Regions from separate parts of the Saccharopolyspora sp. 7B genome, predicted to be linked through region 1. Evidence: riboswitches for the same ligand, from Rfam matches in the RefSeq annotation. Region 1 holds a riboswitch; the other holds the start of a gene.
What was found. A riboswitch is a leader RNA that binds a small molecule or an ion and turns the genes downstream of it on or off. The one in region 1 is predicted to bind cobalamin.
Positions count from the first base shown of each region.

Region 2: linked by a shared signal. The riboswitch ahead of metE (5-methyltetrahydropteroyltriglutamate--homocysteine S-methyltransferase) and the one ahead of LCD33_RS15795 (ABC transporter substrate-binding protein) in region 1 are both predicted to bind cobalamin.

Region 1 covers NZ_JAIUKC010000093.1:2,437-8,009, reverse strand. Annotated here, with positions in the region: gene LCD33_RS15815 (DEAD/DEAH box helicase) at 1-529, opposite strand, end outside; gene LCD33_RS15810 (multidrug efflux SMR transporter) at 715-1,035, shown strand; gene LCD33_RS15805 (multidrug efflux SMR transporter) at 1,032-1,406, shown strand; gene LCD33_RS15800 (TetR/AcrR family transcriptional regulator) at 1,381-1,917, shown strand; cobalamin riboswitch at 2,213-2,346, shown strand; gene LCD33_RS15795 (ABC transporter substrate-binding protein) at 2,430-3,446, shown strand; gene LCD33_RS15790 (iron ABC transporter permease) at 3,443-4,465, shown strand; gene LCD33_RS15785 (ABC transporter ATP-binding protein) at 4,462-5,235, shown strand; gene LCD33_RS15780 (LLM class flavin-dependent oxidoreductase) at 5,225-5,573, opposite strand, start outside.
Region 2 covers NZ_JAIUKC010000226.1:81-5,653, reverse strand. Annotated here, with positions in the region: gene LCD33_RS27260 (LysR family transcriptional regulator) at 36-878, shown strand; tRNA gene LCD33_RS27255 (tRNA-Arg) at 1,776-1,852, opposite strand; gene LCD33_RS27250 (VCBS repeat-containing protein) at 2,066-2,713, opposite strand; cobalamin riboswitch at 2,899-3,140, shown strand; gene metE (5-methyltetrahydropteroyltriglutamate--homocysteine S-methyltransferase) at 3,270-5,558, shown strand.

The sequences.
Region 1 (5,573 bases):
CCAGCTCGTCGAGGGTGCCGAGCCCGCGCCGGATCTCCTCCTGCAGCGCGGAGATCCGCTCTCCGGCGAGTTCCCAGGCGCGCACCGCCGCCAGCAGCGCGGCGTGCTCCGGATCGCGCCGGTCCGGGTCGAGGCGCACCACGACGTCCTGCGCGCCGGCCTGCGCGAGGCGCCCGGCGGCGTCCGCGGCCTGTCGCGCGATGGCCGGGCCGACGCCGGGCACGGTCTGCAACCGCTCCGGGGTCGCGGCGGCCACGTCGGCGACGGTGCGGAAGCCGGCGCGTTCCAGCTCGCCGAGCCGCAGCCTGCCCTGCGCGGCTTCGCGGAGCCTGCCGACCGGCATCGCGCGCAACCGCTCCCACGCCTCCCGCTGCCGGAACGCGTCGTACCGCCGCCGCGCCAGCGCGCGCAGCCGGTCCGGTTCGGCGAGCAGCCCGTGCGCGGCCGCGCGAAACGACCGCGCCCCGGCCCGCGCGGCGCGCGCCGCGCGACCCGCCTTCACCTCGCCTGGCTCGTCGTCGAGCTGCATGCTTCCTCCCCAGGAATCCCGTGCTCGTCAGTACCGCACCGTCCGAGCGTGCGGGCAGCCACCGAGCGGGTGGTCCGCGACCGCGGCACCCCGACAAGCCTGCCGGATCACCGGACGCCGGTGCCGCAGGGTCCGCCGGGACGGCCGCTTGCCATTTATGAACAGCTGTACATACTCTTGTCGGCATGACGTTCGGGATGCTGTGCCTGGCCATCGCCGCGGGGCTGTGCGGTTCGCTGTGCACCCGGGCCTCGCGCGGATTCACCCGCTGGGGCTGGGGGATCGCGGCGATCGCCGGGTACGCGATCGCGACCGTGCTGCTGTCCTGGCTGGTGCAGCGGCTGCCGGTCGGACTCGTGTACGCGGTGTGGACGGGCGCCGCGGCGGTGGTGCTGGTGGCCGTGGACCGGGTCTTCTTCGCGGTGCGCACCAGCCGGGTGCAGCTCGGCGGCATGGCGGTGACGCTGCTCGGCATCGTGCTGCTCGGCACCGGGACGGGCGGATGAGCGCGGCGCGCCGGGCGTGGGCGCACCTCGCGGGCACCATCGTGCTGGAGATCGTCGCCACCCTGGCGCTGCGGGCCTCCGCCGGTTTCACCGCGCCGGTGCCGTCGGCGGTCGCGGTGGTCGGCTACGGTGCGACGGTCGTGCTGCTGTCGCGGGCGCTGCGGGTGATCCCGCTGGGCGTGGCCTACGTGATCTGGACCGGCGCGGGGACGGCCGGGGTCGCGCTGCTGGGATCGGTGCTGTTCGCCGACCACCTGCCCCCGGTGGCATGGCTCGGCGTCGCGTGCGTGATCGGCGGCGTCGCGATGATCAACCTGGCGAGGCGGGATTCGCGGGAGGAACGCGGTGCGGCCGAAGAACACCCCGAATGATCCCGAACGGCGGGAGCGGATCGTGGACGCCGCGATCCAGCTGATCCGCGACGGCGGCACCTCCCGCGTCACCGCGCGCGCCGCCGCGCAGCAGGCCGGGGTGCCCGTCGGTTCCGTCGCCTACCACTTCGAATCGGTGCGCGCGCTGCTGATCGAGGCGAGCAGGCGGGTGCTGCGTTCCCGCGCCGAGTCCCTCGACGAGTGGCTGCGCGGGGTCACCGCGGACACCGTCGTCGCCCGGCTCGCCGAGCTGGTCCACCACCACCTCACCGCGGAGCGCGGCACCAGCGTCGTCACCTACGAGCTGTACGTCCTCGGCATGCGCGACCCGGAATTCCGCGCGGTGAGCCGTGCTTCGCTGGTCCACCTGCGGGAGAAGCTGGCCGAAGTGCTGCCCGCTCCGGCGGCGGACCGGCTCGCCGCGACCGCCGACGGCTACCAGATGCAATGCCTCTTCGAGGAGCGAACCCCGCCGGTGGAGAACATCCGCACGATGTTGCAACCGGACTGATGTCTGTTCGTCCGTTGCTCGGGGGTCGTTCCCTGTCAGCGGGGAAGCCGCTGAGCAGCGACCACGCGCGCAGGTCGACCACCCGCGGGTTCTCAGCGCTTTCCTCGCGAGAACAGCGTTTTCGCATGTGGCGGAGCCACCTGTGAAAACGATCCCGCAGCGAGGAAAGCGCTGAGTCCGCCACCCATCCCCGAAAGCAGAACGAGTGGCGGTGCCCGCAGCGAGGAACATCACCTTGATGGGGTAGTGGTATGTCCGGTTAGGGTGCTCGGGAGCCAGTCGCGCCCGCGAGGGCAGGGAATCCGGTCGGAATCCGGAGCTGACGCGCAGCGGTAGGGGCGATGGGCGAGGAACGGCCGCACGGCCGCGACCACTGGACCACCGGGTCCGGGAAGGGACCTCGCCCGGCGAACCCGAGCCCGAAGACCTGGCTGGCTCCCCGGACCGCACTCGGTGCCGGGTCGCAGCCTGCCGGGCCCCGCGCATGGGTCCGGGGTGAGGAACCACGTGACATGCCGTTCTCGCGCCCCCGCGCGTTCCGGGCCGGACTGGTGGCGTTGACCGCGACCGTGCTGGCCTCCTGCGCCGCCCCCGCCGACGACACCGCACCCGCCGCCGGGGCGACGACGCTGCACAACTGCGGCACCGAGGTCACCGTCGCGGAACCGCCGCGGCGGGCGGTGTCGCTGAACCAGTCGACCACCGAGATCATGCTCTCGCTGGGACTGGCCGACCGGATGGTGGGCACCGCGACCTGGACGGAGCCGGTCGACCCGCCGCTGGCCGCGGCGAACGCGCGGGTGCCGAAGCTCGCCGAGAACACCCCGTCGTTCGAGTCCGTGCTGGACACCGAACCGGACATCGTGCTCGGCGCCTACCAGGCCATGTTCACCGACGAGCGCGTCGCCGACCGCGAGCGGTTCACCGAGCTCGGCGTGCCCACCTACCTGTCGCCGAGCAACTGCCTGCCGGAGGAGGCGCCGCTGCCGGAACCGGTGCAGCTGGCCGACATCCACCAGGAGGTGCAGGACATCGCCGACCTGTTCGGCGTCCCCGAGCGGGGCCGGGCGCTCAACGAGCAGCTGCGCGGCCGGGTGGAGGCGGCGCGGCAGAAGGTCGCCGGGCTGGACTCGCGCGGCGACATCTCGGTGCTGTTCTGGTTCGCCCGCACCGAATCCCCGTACGTGGCGGGCTCCACCGGGTCTCCGGCGATCATGGCCAGGGAGCTGGGCGTGCGCAACGCCTACGACGACGTCACCTCGATGTGGCCGCAGGTGTCCTGGGAGGACGTGCTGGCCCGCGACCCGGACCTGCTGGTGCTCGGCGATCTCACCCGCGACGGCGAAGGCGACGGGCTCGCGGCGAAGGAGCGGTTCCTGCACGAGGACCCGGCGGTGTCCCGGCTCGCCGCGGTCCGCGACGACCACCTGCTGAGCATGACCGGCACCGAGCTGAACATCAGCCTCCGCACCGTGCAGGGCATCGAGCGGCTCGCGGACCGGCTCGTCGAGCTGGACCGGCAGCGGTGACGGCGGGGCGGCTGCCCGCCTCCGCCATCGTGCTGGCCGGGATCCCGGCGCTGCTGCTGTCGATCGCCGCCGCGGTCACCCTCGGGCCCGCGGACCTGTCGGTCGCCGACGTGGGCAGCGTGGTGGGGCACCGGCTCGGGCTGGTGGACACCGAGGTGTCCCGCATCGGGCAGGGCATCGTGCTGCAGCTGCGGTTGCCGCGGGCGCTGCTGGCCTCGATCTGCGGTGCCGGGCTGGGGGTGTGCGGGGCGGTATTGCAGACGCTGGTGCGCAACCCGCTCGCCGACCCGTACCTGCTCGGGGTGTCCTCCGGCGCCTCCACGGGCGCGGTGTCGGTGGTGGTGCTGGGGCTCGGGGCCGGGGCGATCGGGTTGACCGCGGGGGCGTTCGCGGGAGCGCTGGTGGTGTTCGCGCTGGCGCTGCTGCTGGCGTCGGTCGCGGGTGGCGCCGCCGGGCACACCGTGCTGGCCGGGGTCGCGGGCACCCAGCTGTTCTCCGCGCTGACCTCCTACATCGTGATCACGTCGGCGGACGCGGAGCAGACCCGCGGGGTGCTGTTCTGGCTGCTGGGTTCGCTGTCGGGGGCGCGGTGGAACGACGTGGTGCTGGCCGGGATCGTGTGCGTGGCGTGCCTGGTGCTGTGCCTGGCCCGGGCTGGGGCGCTGGACGCGTTCGCGTTCGGCCAGGACGCGGCGGCCTCCCTCGGGGTGCACGTGCAGCGGTTGCGGATCGTGCTGCTGGTGGCGACGGCGCTGCTGGCGGCGACGCTGGTGGCCGCCGCGGGCGCGATCGGGTTCGTCGGCCTGGTGCTGCCGCAGGCGGCGCGGCTGCTGGTCGGACCGCGGCACCGCGCGCTGCTGCCGGTGACGGCGGTGCTGGGCGCGGTGCTGCTGGTGTGGGTGGACGTGCTGGCCACCACGATCGCCGCGCCGCAGGAGGTGCCGGTCGGCGTGGTCACCGCGCTCGTCGGGGTGCCCGCGTTCGCCGTGCTGCTGGCCAAGCGGGGGAGGGTCTCGTGAGCCTGACCGCGAACGACGTGTCCTGGTCGGCCGGGGGAGCGCTGATCCTCGACGGGGTGCGGCTGCGCGTGGAACCCGGGCGGACCGTGGGCCTGCTCGGGCCGAACGGATCCGGGAAGTCCTCGCTGCTGCGGCTGCTCGCGGGCCTGCGCCGACCGGCGAGCGGGACGGTGGCGGTCGGTGACCGGACCACCGACCGCTGGCCGCGCCGCGAGCTGGCCCGGCGGGTGGCGGTGGTCGAGCAGCAGGTCGGCACGGACGTGGACCTCACCGTCGCCGAGGTCGTCGCCCTCGGCCGCACCCCGCACCGCAGCGGCTGGGGCGGGCGGAGCGCGGCGGACGAGGAGATCATCCGCCGCGCCCTGGCGCAGACCGGCCTGGACGGGCTGGCGCACCGGCGCTGGCACGGGCTCTCCGGCGGGGAGCGCCAGCGCGCCCAGATCGCGCGGGCGCTGGCGCAGGAACCGGTGGAGCTGGTGCTGGACGAGCCGACGAACCACCTGGACATCGCCCACCAGCTGGACCTGCTGGCGCTGGTGCGGCGGCTACCGGTGACCAGCGTGATCGCGCTGCACGACCTGAACCTGGCGGGGATGTTCTGCGACGAGCTGGCGGTGCTCTCCGGCGGCCGGGTGGTGGCGGCGGGCACCCCGCGGGAGGTGCTGACCGAGCGGACCATCGCCGAGGTCTACGGCGTCCGCTGCGAGGTGTCCGAAGTGGACGGACATCCGCACGTCCGGTTCCTGCCGGAGCTGCCGGTCAGCGGATGAGCTCGTCGGCGACCCAGCGGGCGACCCCGGGCGGGAACGGCGCGGGCAGGCCCAGCACCACGTGGGTGAACCCGGCCTCGACCGCCGCGCCGATCGCTTCACGGGTCTCGGCGGGCCGCTTGTAGTCCACCGCCAGGTGGATCGAGCGGGTGATCTCCGCCGGGTCGCGGCCGATCTCGGCGCAGCGGCGGTCCAGCATGGCGCTGCGGGACTTCGCGTCCTCGATGTCGCCGCCGGGGATGTTCCACACGTCCGCGTGCGCGGCGACGATCCGCAGCGTCGCCGCGGCGCGCCCGCCGATGAGGATCGGCGGGTGCGGGCGCTGCACCGGCTTCGGG
Region 2 (5,573 bases), on a different contig from region 1:
AATACACATCTTCCGGAAACTGATAACGTGCAGGAATGGATTCGCTGGAGATCCGCGAACTGCGGTACTTCGTGACCGTCGCGGAGGAGCTGCACTTCGGCCGCGCGGCCGAGCGCCTGTCGATCGCACAACCGGCGCTGACGAAGACGATTCAGCGGATCGAAGCACGCTTGAACGTGCAACTGTTCACCCGGTCGAGTCGCCGGGTCGCGCTCACCACAGCCGGTAGTGCGCTGCTCGAACACGGTCGGCACGCACTCGACGCCATGGCGACGGCGGTCAGCAGCGCCCAGCGGGCCGACGCCGAGGAACACGTTCGGCTGGTGATCAAACCCGGTGGTGACGCGAACCTGCTGTCCGGCATCCTCACCCGCTACGCCCAGTACCAGGACGCACGTGAGATCGATGTCGTGTTCAGCGGCGGCACGGGCCGGGCGGGCTTCCTCCGGGACGGCCGGGCCGACGTAGCTCTGCTCTACACGCCGTTCGACGACACCGATGGCCTCGCAACCCGGGTGCTGCACACCGAAGACCGAGTGGCCGTGCTTCCGGTCGGCCACCCCTTGGCCGCCCGGCGTTCGATCGAGCTCGCCGATCTCGCCGGAGAACGATTCCCCCGCTGGAAGGATGTTCCCGGCGACGGCGCCGAGCCAGAGATCGAAACCGTCGCCGAACTCCTCCCGCTGGTGACCATCGGCCGGGTGATCTCGGTCCTGCCACGCTCACTGGTGCGGCCGACCCCGCCGGGCGTGATCTGCGTCCCCGTCACCGACGCCGGCCCCAGCCACGTTGTCATCGCACGCCAGGCCCAGGACCATCGTCCCGCGGTCGCCGCGCTCATCGAGGCGGCCGTCACCGCACCACCTTCGAACTTCTAGCCTGGCGGGTGGACCTCGTCGGCGGAGATCCGGAGGTATATCGCTACCCGCAACGGCGGACTGTGCTCCTCGCGCGGCTGGTCGCTGGTGGTCGGGTTGGCCGCACCCGAAGGCGACGCTGACGACGCTTGGGGGCGGTGGGCGCCGCCATCACGACACCGCCCCCGCACCTGCCGACGACTACTCAGGGCATCGGATCGGACGGGCCCCAGTCCGGCTGGCAGATCGTGTCCCGGTCAGCGACATTCGGGCAACGGCACCCTCAGAGTCCGCAACGACCACGAGAGCAGGCTCGTACCGCCGTACTTCAAGTACCACGGGATCGCCGACGCGGTTGGTGGGTGCGGCGAGGTCGGCTGCGGTGTCAACGAGGTCGTTTAGCCCTCGGGTCAGCGGCATCGAAGGTCTCGACCCGTCACTGGTGGATGGCGCGGGCGGATTCGTCGACCAGCTGCGATGTGAGTGCGTGGGCGCGGCGGGCCCGTGCGGCCGTGTCCTGTTCGTCCGGGCCGGGTTCGAGATAGGCGCGCTGTGCCGTGCCGTTGTCGGTGCGGTCGCTGTTGAGGCGGCCGGAGTCGACCCCGACAGTGGAAGGCGGCGGAAAACACAAGCCGTCCGCCGCGTTCCACCGGCACTGATCAGCACCTGGCGACAAGCCCGACGGAGATGCTGCGGACGCGGCCGCAGGGCGCGTAGCACGCACCACTAGGGAGGCGGGCCGAATCTCGAACTTTTCATCGATCCGACCGAGCTCCACTACGCGCCCAAGCGGTCTACAACGAGACCGAAACCTTTGCTCACCAAGCGCTGTGCTCACACGGGCCACGCTCGAACCGGTGCTTTATCACCACCGAACCCCCTTCACAGGAGATCCGAAAATATCGGCGTCTCCCCTGGTGGCGCCCCCGGCAGGACTCGAACCTGCGACCTAAGGATTAGAAGTCCTTTGCTCTGTCCAGCTGAGCTACGAGGGCCCGCACATCGCTCGCGTGAGCTGCAGCAAGCAGGGTAACCGGCCGCTCCGTCGACAGTGGTACCGACGCCAACGGCGTTGCAGACCCGGTATCGAACGGCAAGCTGATCGACAGCTCCACGCCGGGAATCGCGCCGGAAGATCACAGAGGAATCACCGCGCGCACGTCGGGGCCGCCGCGCGAATCCCGCGCGACGGCCCCGACGGCTCCCCCTCAGGAGCAGGATTCGGGCTGCACCCGCAGCACGTCGTCGTCCTTGCCGACACCGGTGAACGAGTAGTCGTCGACCGGCGTGGCCACGCCGTCGCGCACCTCGTAGGCGACCCGGGAACCGTCGTAGGAGGGCTCCGTCGTCTGGCTCTCGTTCGACGCGGCCAAGGTGATCAGGACCCGGCCGTCCGAGCCCGCGGGCGCGCACTCGTAGCCGAGGCGGGCACCGATCCCGCCGCCTTCGTTGATCTTCAGCGGCTCGCCGTCCTGCGTCTTCAGCTCGCGCGGCGCGCCATCGGCACCCAGGTCCCACACGCTGAACCAGGTGGTGTTCGCGCCGACGGACTCCGTCACCAGCAGTTCCTGCCTGCCGTCGCCGTTCACGTCCAGCACCCGCATCGGCTGGGTGCCGAAGGACGGGTCGCCGGTCAGCACGGCCTCGGTCGTACGACCGTCCACAGTGAACTTGAGCGACTGCTTCGCCCCGTCCCCGATGGCGGACAGCTGCGCGGTGTCCGGAGTTCCGTCCCCGTTCAAGTCCACAACGGACGTCTCGCTCGAGTCAGCGGCGGCGATCCCTGCCGGCACCAGCGCCATCGCCGCCACGGCCAGCGCACCGATGCCCACACCCGCCCGAATACCGCTCTTCACCACAGCCGGTTCCTCCCGATCGCTTCGTCGCACCGGGACGGAAGAAATCCGTCCCGCCCCCTCACCTGTTCACAAGACGCACCACCGCGCGGCAGGTTGCCCGCGGCTCGAAAAACCTTCCGGCGGTCGTCGCGGCGCCCGGGTGATCCGGACGGCAGGGCCTTGTCTTCCCGCCAGAAGCAAGTAGCCTCCGAAGTGCTGGTGGTTCGCACAGCCCTGCGAAAGCGGGGGTGCGCGAGGCAAGAGGGAACCCGGTGGAAATCCGGGACTGCCCCGCAGCGGTGAGTGGGAACGAACGCCGTCACCGGTCGCCACGACCGGTCACAGCACTGAGCGCGAGCTCGGGAAGCGACGGCCAGTAGAAGACCCCGGTTCCACCGGGAAGCGCCCACGAGTCCGAAGACCTGCCGCCGGTGCGCGCGTCCTGCGTGACGCGCGCTGTTGCGAGGTCTCGCGGGAAGACCTGGACGAACGAGCCGCCGCGTGCGGCCACGTGTGCCCGGATCCTGCCCGCTCGACCTCGCAGAACTGCCGTCCAGCTCGCGAGGAGAGAGCGTTGACCAGCACAATCGGATCCACCGTGCTCGGGTTCCCCCGGATCGGTCCGAACCGGGAACTCAAGCGGGCGTTGGAGAGCTACTGGAAGTCCCGCACCGGCGAAGCGGAACTGCGCGAAGTCGCGCGCACGCTGCGCACCGACACGTGGCGTTCGCTGCGCGACGCCGGGCTGGACTCGGTGCCGGGAAACACCTTTTCCTACTACGACCAGGTCCTCGACGCCGCCGTCACCTTCGGCGCGGTCCCGCCGCGCTTCGCCGAACTGGGCCTGAACCCGCTCGACACGTACTTCGCGATGGCCCGCGGCGTGGAATCCGCGCCACCGCTGGAGATGACGAAGTGGTTCGACACCAACTACCACTACATCGTCCCGGAGATCGGCCCGGACACCGAGTTCCGGCTGTCCGACCAGACCGTCGTCGACCAGTACCACGAGGCCGCTGAGCTGGGCATCAAGACCCGCCCGGTCGTCGTCGGACCGCTGACGTTCCTGCTGCTGTCCAAACCGCAGGACGGCGCGCCCGCCTCGTTCCGCCCGCTGGACAAGGTCGACGAGCTCGTCACCGCCTACGCCGAACTGCTCGGCGAGCTGCACCGGGCCGGGGTCGAATGGGTGCAGCTGGACGAGCCCGCGTTCACCGCGGACCGCTCGCAGGCCGACCTGGACGCGCTGCGCGCCGCCTACCAGCGGCTCGGCGAGCTCTCGGAACGGCCGAAGATCCTGGTCGCGTCCTACTTCGGCGACCTCGGGGACGCGCTGGGCGTGCTCGCCTCCTCCCCCGTCGAAGCCGTCGGCGTGGACCTCGTCGCCGGGCAGCGCACCGTGGACGAACTCCCGTCGGTGCCCGGGCTGCGGGAGAAGACGCTCGTCGCGGGCCTCGTCGACGGGCGCAACATCTGGCGCACCGACCTGGACAAGGCGCTCACCACCGCCGCCACCCTGCTCGGCCTCGCCGGGGAGGTCGCCGTCAGCACCTCCTGCTCGCTGCTGCACGTGCCCTACGACGTCGACGCGGAAACCGACCTCGACCCGCAGGTCGCGTCCTGGCTGGCGTTCGCCGCGCAGAAGGTCGGCGAGGTCGTCGTCCTCGACCGCGCGCTGCACCAGGGCCGCGACACCGTCGCCGAGCAGCTCGACGACGCGCGGCGGCGCATCGCCGACCGCGCCGGAGCCGACCGGGTGCGCAACAACCGGGTGCAGGCGCGGCTCACCTCGCTCAAACCCGAGCACGCCCAGCGCGGTGACTACGCGAACCGGCTCGCCGCACAGCGCAAGTCGCTGCGGCTGCCGCCGCTGCCGACGACCACCATCGGCTCGTTCCCGCAGACCACCGACGTGCGCAAGGCCCGCGCCGCGTTGCGCTCCGGAAGCATCGACCACGCCACCTACAAGCAGCGGATGCGCGACGAGATCGAACGCGTCATCCGGCTGCAGGAAGACCTCGGACTCGACGTGCTCGTGCACGGCGAACCCGAGCGCAACGACATGGTGCAGTACTTCTCGGAACACATGGACGGGTTCGCCAGCACGCACAACGGCTGGGTGCAGTCCTACGGTTCGCGCTGCGTCCGGCCACCGATCCTCTACGGCGACGTGTCCCGGCCCGAGCCGATCACCGTGGAATGGGCCAAGTACGCGCAGAAACTCACCGCCAAGCCGGTGAAGGGCATGCTGACCGGGCCCGTCACCATCCTCGCCTGGTCCTTCGTGCGCGACGACCAGCCGCTCGGCATCACCGCCGAGCAGGTCGCGCTCGCCATCCGGGACGAGGTCAAGGACCTGGAGAACGCGGGCATCCGGGTGATCCAGGTCGACGAGCCCGCGCTGCGCGAACTGCTGCCGCTGCGCTCCTCGCAGCACCAGGAGTACCTGGACTGGGCGGTGCGCTCGTTCCGGCTCGCCACCTCCGGGATCGCCGAATCCACCCAGATCCACACCCACCTGTGCTATTCGGAGTTCGGCGACGTCATCAACGCCATCGTCGACCTGGACGCCGACGTCACCAGCATCGAAGCCGCCCGGTCCCGGATGGAGGTCCTGGACGACCTCAACGCCGTCGGGTTCGGCCGCGGCGTCGGACCCGGTGTGTACGACATCCACTCGCCCCGGGTCCCGGAAGCCGGGGAGGTCACCGACCTGCTGAAGGCCGCGCTCGCCGCGGTGCCCGCCGAGCGGCTGTGGGTGAACCCCGACTGCGGCCTCAAGACCCGCGGCTACGCCGAGGTCGAGACCGCGCTCAAGAACGTGATCAGCGCTACGGCGGCCGTGCGCCCGGCTGCCGGCTGATCCCGAAGCCGGGGG